3 regions of the Neobacillus sp. B4I6 genome follow, and region 1 is predicted to be linked to each of the others. Evidence: riboswitches for the same ligand, from Rfam matches in the RefSeq annotation. Region 1 holds a riboswitch; each other region holds the start of a gene.

The links. Region 1 has a riboswitch for S-adenosylmethionine ahead of mtnK (S-methyl-5-thioribose kinase). Riboswitches for the same ligand answer to the same signal wherever they lie in the genome.
Region 2: linked by a shared signal. The riboswitch ahead of QF028_RS33270 (methionine biosynthesis PLP-dependent protein) and the one ahead of mtnK (S-methyl-5-thioribose kinase) in region 1 are both predicted to bind S-adenosylmethionine.
Region 3: linked by a shared signal. The riboswitch ahead of QF028_RS32860 (O-acetylhomoserine aminocarboxypropyltransferase/cysteine synthase family protein) and the one ahead of mtnK (S-methyl-5-thioribose kinase) in region 1 are both predicted to bind S-adenosylmethionine.

Annotation. Positions count from the first base shown of each region.
Region 1 covers NZ_JBNPWB010000002.1:3,419,221-3,422,338, reverse strand. The annotation lists gene QF028_RS19000 (metalloregulator ArsR/SmtB family transcription factor) at 1-455, shown strand, start outside; gene mtnK (S-methyl-5-thioribose kinase) at 490-1,674, opposite strand; SAM riboswitch class I at 1,778-1,930, opposite strand; gene QF028_RS18990 (carbon-nitrogen family hydrolase) at 1,999-2,784, opposite strand; gene QF028_RS18985 (pyridoxal phosphate-dependent aminotransferase) at 2,903-3,118, shown strand, end outside.
Region 2 covers NZ_JBNPWB010000002.1:6,306,324-6,309,441, forward strand. The annotation lists gene metC (cystathionine beta-lyase) at 1-506, opposite strand, end outside; gene QF028_RS33270 (methionine biosynthesis PLP-dependent protein) at 506-1,618, opposite strand; SAM riboswitch class I at 1,712-1,828, opposite strand; gene QF028_RS33275 (helix-turn-helix domain-containing protein) at 2,037-2,375, shown strand; gene QF028_RS33280 (NAD-dependent epimerase/dehydratase family protein) at 2,412-3,118, shown strand, end outside.
Region 3 covers NZ_JBNPWB010000002.1:6,231,601-6,234,718, forward strand. The annotation lists gene QF028_RS32840 (toprim domain-containing protein) at 1-181, shown strand, start outside; gene QF028_RS32845 (thioredoxin family protein) at 189-497, shown strand; gene QF028_RS32850 (nuclease-related domain-containing protein) at 523-897, opposite strand; gene QF028_RS32855 (SCP2 sterol-binding domain-containing protein) at 1,127-1,486, shown strand; SAM riboswitch class I at 1,566-1,676, shown strand; gene QF028_RS32860 (O-acetylhomoserine aminocarboxypropyltransferase/cysteine synthase family protein) at 1,743-3,059, shown strand.

The DNA.
Region 1 (3,118 bases):
CTACGATTACCCACCATTTAAAGAAATTACGAGATATCCATGTGGTATATGACAGAAGAGTGAAGAATACGATTTACTTTTACTTAAATGAATCGTTGATTAACCAGCAGGCAAAGGTGTTTACAGAGCTGTTAGAAAAAAAGGGGAAGGAGTTGGATGAAATGGTCGAGTCAAGTATCGAGAGACAAAAAATTATCGAGAACTTCTTTATGAAAAATGGGAAGCTAAATAATATTCCTGCCCAAAGGAAGAAGAAATTAATCGTGTTCGAACACATGGTACGTGGGTTAAAAATAGGTGAAAAGTATGAAGAAAAACAATTAAACGAGTATATAAAACAATTCCATGATGATTATGCAACAATTCGCAGAGAGTTTATCATAAATCATTACATGTTCCGTGAAAATGGTATTTATGAACTAAATCCAGAAGAAATGTGGGCAAAACTTGACTAGAAAAGCAATCCGAAAGTTCGGATTGCTTTTCCTATTATAATGCTTCTTTTACAGTCGTTATGAAAGAAAAACGGTTCTTTATTTCTTTTCGTTGTTTAATTAGGATTGTACCGAGTTCTAGTGTTTTCTGCTTTGCAGTAATTCTAGTTTGATCCTCCTCGATCCCATCTAAATCAGCAACATGAGCAAGACCAATTGTTCTTCTGATTAATTCGCAGCCGGCAAAGCCGATCGAGTCCTCAAAAAACTTAGTTAAATTATAGTTTAGAAAGGTAGAGGATTTAGCGTAATCGTCTTTATTCTCCGTATTCCATAATAGTGTAAATTGATCCTCAAATACACTCCATACCGTTTCAATATGATTGAGGAAAAGATCACGTTCTTCAACATTTGCTATTACCTGGAAGAGAAGATTTGCAATTACTTGGCCGATATCAAATCCAGCTGGTCCGTAGAAAGAAAATTCGGGATCGATTACTTTTGTTTCATAATTATCGGCAAAAACACTTCCGGTATGAAGATCACCATGGAGGAGAACTTCAGCCTCTGTTAAAAAGCGTTTCTTCAAAATATTTACATGGAACTTTAGTTCATCATCCTGCCAAAGCTCTTCGACGACAGGACGCAGTCCTTCCTCGAAATCGTTGGTTTCTGCATCAATAAAAGGATCTGTGAAGATTAAATCTTCAGTTATTTTGCAAAGCTCGGGATTGATAAACTGTTGTACATATTCCTTTTTTACGGAAGGGGTTAATCCGTAATCAGAAGTATAAAATAATGTTTTTGCAAGATATTCACCTAGATGCTTTGAAATTAATGGATAGGTTTCTCCTTTGATAAAGCCAGTTCTTGCGATTGAAAGATGGGAAAGGTCCTCCATTACGGTTACAGCTAGGACATCATCTGTGAAAAAAACTTGGGGCACATAATCTGGAGCAATCTGTCCGAAAATTTTTAAGGCATCCGCTTCAATCTTTGCTCTTTTCAAAGTTAATGGCCAGCTTTCGCCAACTACCTTTGCATAAGGGAGAGCTTGTTTGATAATAACACTTTTTCCTTCCAATTCATCAACAATATGAAAGACTAGATTGAGATTCCCATCGCCAATCTCCTTGCAGGAAAGTTTTGCATGCTGGTCAAAAATTTTCAATTCAAGTGCCAGTTCAACTGCACTCTCGTTTGTTAAAGGCTGGTATGTTTTTTGTTTTAGTAGACTCATTATGGTTCCTCCTCGTTTTTGGGAGGCTTAATTATGCACGCAGGCACTAAAAAAGCCTCTTTCTCATCTGAAAGAGGCTGATAGACAATATTGTCTGTCGCACCTCTTATCTCTCAGAAAGATAATCCTTCTGTTGGAATTAGCACCGTGCCTTAAAGGGGGGATCCCCAGCGCAAAAAGCGCCCCATTTCAATGGGTTTCCGGTCGGTTGCTGGGCTTCAAAGGGCCAAATCCCTCAGCCAGCTCATGATAAGAGAAAATCTATTTAACTGGTAAAAATCATATCAGTAACAAAGAGAAAGTGTCAATATTTTTTGAAAATTATTATTTATAGAATTCTGGTTTTCTATCCGTGAAAATAGGAATTTGCTTACGGACCTCCTTGACTAAGTCCATCTCAATTTCAGCCGATAGGATTTCTTCCTTCATTCCAGCCTCAGCAATGACCTCACCCCACGGGTCAATAATAATCGAGTGACCAGCAAACTGGTTATTTGGGTCATTTCCAGAACGGTTACAGGCAATTACATAACATTGATTTTCAATTGCTCTGGCAATTAAAAGGGCCCTCCAGTGGGACAATCTGGGTGCAGGCCATTCGGCCACAACAAACAGTGCTTCTGCACCTTCTGATGTGTGAGCGCGTATCCACTCTGGAAACCGGATATCATAACAGATCGACCCAGCAAACTGGTGATTATCAAGTTGGAAAAGTCCCTTCTCGGCACCAGGCTCTAAGAAAACATGCTCATTCATGAGTTTAAAAAGATGTAGTTTACTATACTTGTGCACCAGCGTGCCATCTTTATTGATGATGAGGAGAGTATTTTTTACTCCTGTTTCTTCACGGTTCGCAACTGAGCCGCCAACGAAATGAACCTGATTTTGTTGTGCTGCATTTCTCAGAAATTCAATCGTTTGTACTGCTTTTGGGTCTGCAATTTCATTCAGGCGGGTCAAGTCATATCCCGTTGTCCATAGTTCCGGAAGGACAATGATATCGGGTTGTTCAGTCAGTGCATTTTCAATGAGTCTTTCCGCAGTTTGGTAGTTTTTATTGGGATCACCGAAGACGATATCCATTTGCAGACATGAAATTTTTAATTTCACGAATCTTCACCTCGTTTGAAATTTCGGAATTTTTTCTTTACAAGCCGTTATAAAAGTTATATCATTTGTGACTAGAATTTCACAATGATTCTTAAAAAAAATTAAGCAGGTGAGAACAATGAAGCAATTTCCACCATCAGAATTATTAACTAGTCTTCCAAAGCAATTTTTTGCTTCACTTGTTAAAAAAGTGGGGGAATATATTTCACAAGGGTTTGATGTGATTAATTTAGGGCAAGGCAACCCTGATCAGCCAACGCCTTCTCATATTGTTAAAAAACTTCAAGATGCAGCAGCGAATCCATTAAATCATAAATATTCTCCTTTCCAGGGG
Region 2 (3,118 bases), 2.9 Mb from region 1:
CCCGTTTCCTTAGCTAAATTGCTAATTGCCTTAATGTCAGTCACTTTCATTAATGGATTCGATGGTGTTTCCACATAAAATGCTTTTGTATTTGCCTGAATGGCTTGTTTTACTTCATCTAAATTCGTCATATCGACGAAGGTATGTTCAATTCCGAGCCGCGTGAGGACCTCTGTGACCATCCGAAATGTACCGCCGTAGACATCTTCCGTAATGACAATATGATCACCTGCAGATAGCAGGAGAAATGCCGTCGAAATGGCGGCCATGCCGGATGCAAAGGCAAAGCCTTTTAACCCGCCTTCAAGTTCAGCAATGACATCTTCAAGTGCTTCCCTTGTCGGATTTAAACTGCGGCCATAATCGTACTTGCCAAACTGATCGAAATCAGATTGGTGAAAAGTAGATGCATGCTGTATGGGTACACTAACCGCTCCTGTTGTAGGATCAATTTTGTGCTTATTATGAAGGAGCCTGGTTTCAAATGTGTATTCTTCGTGTGCCATTATGCAATCACTCCTTCTTGAACATGGGCAAAAGCTTTTTCCAAATCTTCAATTATATCTTGTGAATCCTCAAGTCCAACGGAGAAACGCAATAAACGATTGCAGACGCCGGATTGAATTCGGATTTCTTCTGGAATATCGGCATGGGTTTGCGTTGCCGGATAAGTGATAAAGCTTTCCGTTCCACCTAAACTTTCCGCAAAGCTGATTAGATTTAAGCCTTGTAAAAATGGATTAACCCAAGCTTCATCCTTGATTCTAAAGGAAACCATTCCGCCGCGTCCCGGATAAAGGACATCTGTGACAGCATCATGTTGTGAAAGAAATTCGACGATATTCTTAGCATTTTTTTCATGTCTTTCCATCCGAAGTGACAAAGTTTTCATACCGCGCATTAATAACCAAGAATCAAACGGGCTCAGTACCGCTCCGGCACCGTTATGATGAAAGGCTAATGCTTCACAAAGCTCTTTCCCCTTTGCGACGACAAGACCGGCAAGGACATCATTATGTCCTCCTAGGTATTTCGTTGCACTGTGGATGACAATGTCCGCGCCAAGGGTAATCGGCTGTTGTAATAATGGAGTATAGAAAGTGTTGTCCACTATTAATAATAATCCGTGCTGTTTTGCAATTTTTGAAACAGCGGCAATATCGGATTCCTGCATAAGTGGATTGGTTGGTGTCTCAAGGAAGATGGCCTTTGTTTGAGGCGTAATTTTCTTTTCAATCTCTTCCGGACAACAGGTATTGACATACTGACTATTCAAGCCCCATTTTTTATAACCTTTTTCTAATAAGCGGTATGTACCGCCATATAAATCTTCACTAACCAACCATTCATCACCAGCTTCAAATAAAGAGAGAATGGTTAAAATCGCTGCCATCCCTGAACTGCAGGCAAATCCTTGATCACCGCACTCTAAATCAGCAATTGTTTTTTCTAAGAGCTGGCGCGTAGGATTCCCGGTTCGGGTATAGTCAAACCCAGTTGATTGGCCAATTCCCTCGTGGCGGAAGGCCGTTGAAAAGTATACTGGCGGATTTACGGTTCCAGTTGCTGTTTCACTCCGATTTCCAATTTGGGCAAGTTTCGTATCAATTTTGTACATGACGATCACTCCTTGTGTTATATAAAAATTATTAAATAAAAAAGCCTTTCTATAAGAAGAAAGGCTTTTGTAAGTACGACCAAAAAGTCATTCTTCTTATCTGGCAAATTAGCGAATAATTTGCAGGACTTAGCACCTTTTCAATGAGTGTAGCCATTGATGGTTGCTGAGGTGTCTTCGGGCCATTCCCTCAACCTCTCTTGATAAGAAAATTAATATTTAGATTATTTATAAAATTTACTACAACTTAGCGGTGGTGTCAATTTATTTTATTAAAAATGAGTTAATAGTTAAGTGTTGTTCGTAATAAAGCACTTACCAAAAGTATTAGGTGATTGCCTTTGTTCTTTACAAAGAACAAAATGTTTACTATAATGATATTTAAGAGAGGAGTGAAATTTATTTTAGGAGGCCTATTATGTTAGGAAAAAAAATTCAAAAATTAAGGAAAGAGAAAAACCTTACCTTATCTCAATTAGCTGAGAAAACATCTATCTCAAAATCTTACTTAAGTCAAATCGAAAGAAATATCCAGAGTAACCCTTCAATTGAAATTTTGGGTAAAATAGCCAAAATACTAGATGTAGACATACAAACACTTTTAAGCCAAGATACCACAAAATCTGATACAAATGATAATGGTAAGGGGAATGTAAAAAATTGGAATATCTTTATAAATATTGCACTAGAATCTGGATTGATAAATGAGAAAGACTTAATTGAGTTAAGAAACGCCCTACAAAAAGGCAAAAAATAGTTATAACAATTAGACAAAATATATAGAGGTGAAAATATGAAGGTCCTTGTAACTGGTGGGTATGGCTTTATAGGTTCCTTTGTTGCTGAAAGATTTTTTAAGGAAGGTGATGAAGTCTACATTATTGATAACCTTTCTACAGGAAATAAGGATAATGTGAAGTTCAAACATAAATTTTATCAATTAAACGTAGAAGACCAAACGTGTGAAGGTGTATTCCAATCTAATCGATTTGATGTAGTTATTCATTTGGCGGCACAAGTAAATGTCGGAACATCAATGGTGAACCCATACCTAGATTCTCAATCAAACATTCTAGGATTGACAAATATACTTCAATTATCAACCAAATATGGAGTGGAAAAGGTAGTATTTGCTTCTTCAGCAGCCGTTTATGGTCTTAATGATGATATTCCATTGAAAGAAGATGCTTTATGTGAACCTCTATCACTATACGGAATCAATAAATGGGTAGGGGAACTATACTGCAAAAAGTGGACTGAAATGTTTGGTGTTGATACACTTTGTTACCGCTTTTCAAATGTCTTTGGTCCTAAGCAAGGAACAGTCGGTGAAGGTGGAGTCATTTCCATTTTTATTAATAATGTTTTAGAAGGGCAGCCACTGCAGGTTTTTGGTGACGGAGAGCAAACTAGGGACTTTATATATGTAGAAGATGTTGCCTATGCCATTTATCGCGGCGTCGAATATGATCTCAAAGGGGTTTATAATTTATCAACTAA
Region 3 (3,118 bases), 2.8 Mb from region 1:
GGATGCCGACTCCTCAGGTGAAAAGCTTCGCAAACAGTTAAAACGAGAATTTCCCCAAGCGGAACATTTGTATATTGATCGGATGTATCGTGAGGTGGCAACTGCGCCAGTGCACCATTTGGCAACCGTTCTAATAGGGGCGAATATCGATGTTCATACTGAATTTTTAGAAATGGGTTAAAAGATATATGAACGAATGGAATCGAACAGATTTATCTGCCTTTCTTGAAAAAAAGGCGACCGGGTTAGTCTATTTTTATACACCCATGTGCGGTACCTGTCAGGTAGCTTCAAAAATGCTGCAGGTCATTGAGCAACTAGTAGAGTTAGATATGGGAAAAATGAATTTAAATTTCTACCCAGACCTTGCTAGGGATTTAGCAATTGAAAGTGTCCCTTGCCTATTATTTGTTGAAGCCGGCAAGATAAAAGAAACCCTCTACGCTTTTCAATCAGTTCCATTTTTGCTTGAAAAAATAAAACAGCATTTATCCTAAGCAGATGCGCGCTTGCATCTGCTTTTTAGGTGTACTCAAGCCTCTTAAGTAAAATCCTACCCGAGAAGAGAGGGAACAGTCCGCAACATGGTCTGTTCATTAAGTGGGACTTTATAACAAGTAAATGGGGGTTGATAAAAACTACATAAGCCTCAATAGGGATTCGATACCCAAGGCTTTCTAACAGCTGGCGGAGTAGGGATTCACTTCGTTGTAGTTGATGCAGGGGATTTTTGTATTCCTTTTTGGGTAGAGCATAGAATCGGTCACCTTCAAATCCTTTCACAAGGTTATGAAAGCGAATTTTATCCTTTTCAGCTAATTTCATTCGCGAGTTTAGAAATCTTAAAATTTTAATTTCATCTGATTCATTACGGTCTTTAAAACTCATAATCCACATCCTTTCGATATCGAATCTAACTTCATTTTACAAAATGCTGCCCTTTAATCAGCAGTAATGTTTGAATAATTTTCAACACTTTTCAAAAAATTCTCTCCATCCGACATATTTCTCAGGAAATCTCCGTAAATCCCCTCCAAAAGGTTGATAATTGTCGACCACTTTAAAGAGGATTTCATGCCCCGTTCCTGTATATTTAATATAAGAGAGCAGACCGGAGTGGTGGATTATGATAGAGATGCTGAAAAACTTTCAATTAGCAATCAAACAGCAAAGGCATGTTCTGCCGTTACTAGAACATATCGATTTGCGAGTGAATTTGGTTTGTGAACAAAAAGCCATTCAGATTATCATAAAGAATGGAGAAATTTTCATACTTCATGATAGCGAAGTGACACGAACGATATCCGAAATCCGCGGTGACCTTAAGGCAATGAAACAACTACTTGAAGGGAAGGAACGGTTAAGGGCCCTTGAACATAACGGCCAATTACGTATTTCCGCTCCAATTCGCAGCACATTATTACTAGAATCTGTCTTCTATTTGACAAAGGCACAGGAAAATTTACCAAAAATAACAAATTTCTAATCAGAGCTATTGACTCGGAATTAAACTTACTGTAAAGTTTTAGGTGAATAATCAAATAATAAAGACAATTCAATAAACATTCTTATCGAGAGTGGCGGAGGGACTGGCCCTTTGAAGCCCAGCAACCGGTTTATAACACAATCACACGGTGCTAAATCCAGCAGAGCGGAGATGCTCTGAGAGATGAGGAGAGAGTCCCCCCTCTTCTATGAAGCGGGGGTTTTGTTTGTTGAATTGCAAAAAAGGAGGAAGTAGTATGGGTGAAAATCAAAAGAAGTATCGTTTTGAAACATTGAGTGTTCATGGTGGATTGTCTCCGGATCCGGTAACGGGGGCTCGAGCCGTTCCGATTTATCAAAACAACGCCTATCAATTTAAGAATACAGAGCATGCGGCAAACCTATTTAGCTTAGCGGAACCTGGGTACATATACACACGCATTCACAACCCTACTACTACCGTTTTTGAAGAAAGAGTAGCATTATTGGAAGGCGGCGTTGGTGCCCTAGCAGTTGCTAGCGGTATGGCAGCGATTACCCTCGCCATTTTAAATATTGCTGAAGCTGGCGATGAAATCGTATCGGCATCAAATCTCTATGGCGGAACATATAATCTTTTTGCAGTGACGCTTCCAAAATACGGGATTAAAGTGAAATTTGTTGACCCTGAAAATCCGGAAAACTTCCGTGCGGCTATTACCGACAAAACAAAGGCTGTTTTCGCTGAAACGATTGGTAACCCAAGCCTTCGTGTACTTGATATTGAAAAAGTCGCCGATATTGCCCATGCAGCAGGTGTTCCATTAATTATTGATAACACCTTTGCCACTCCATATCTGTGCCGGCCAATTGAATATGGTGCCGATATTGTGATTCATTCTGCCACCAAATGGCTTTTAGGAAATGGAACAACTACTGGTGGAGTTATTGTCGATGGTGGGAAGTTCGATTGGAATTCGCCGCGATTCCCTGGTTTTACAACGCCAGATGCCAGCTACCATGACCTGGTTTATGCAGAAGCCCTAGGTGAGATCGCCTATATTATCAAAGCCCGTGTCCAATTGCTGCGGGACTTAGGACCGGCGTTAAGTCCGCAAAATTCCTTCCAGTTTATCCTTGGACTTGAAACACTGCATGTTCGAATGAAGGAGCATGTGGCTAATACAAAAGAAGTGGTGGAATATCTAACCAATCACCCTGCTGTGGAATGGGTATCTTATCCAGGACACCCATCCCACCCAGATTATGAATTAGCCAAAAAGTACTTGCCAAAAGGTGCAGGTTCCATGGTTGTCTTCGGGATTAAAGGCGGTAAAGAAGCAGGAGCCAAATTAATCGATTCGATTACTCTATGGGCGCATGTGGCAAACGTTGGCGATGCAAAAAGTTTAATTATTCACCCAGCAAGCACCACCCATCAGCAATTAGATGCTGATGGCCTGAAAGCTGCAGGTGTAACAGAGGATTTGATTCGCCTTTCAATCGGTATCGAGAATGTTGAGGATTTAATCGAAGATCTCGAATCAGCTATTTTGGCTGCTACTGGTGTAATCTCATTAAAGGTAAATGCATAAAAGTTACCAAAACTTATTTTTCCGAATATGAAGTTATTTTCATTGACACCCCTTTTTAT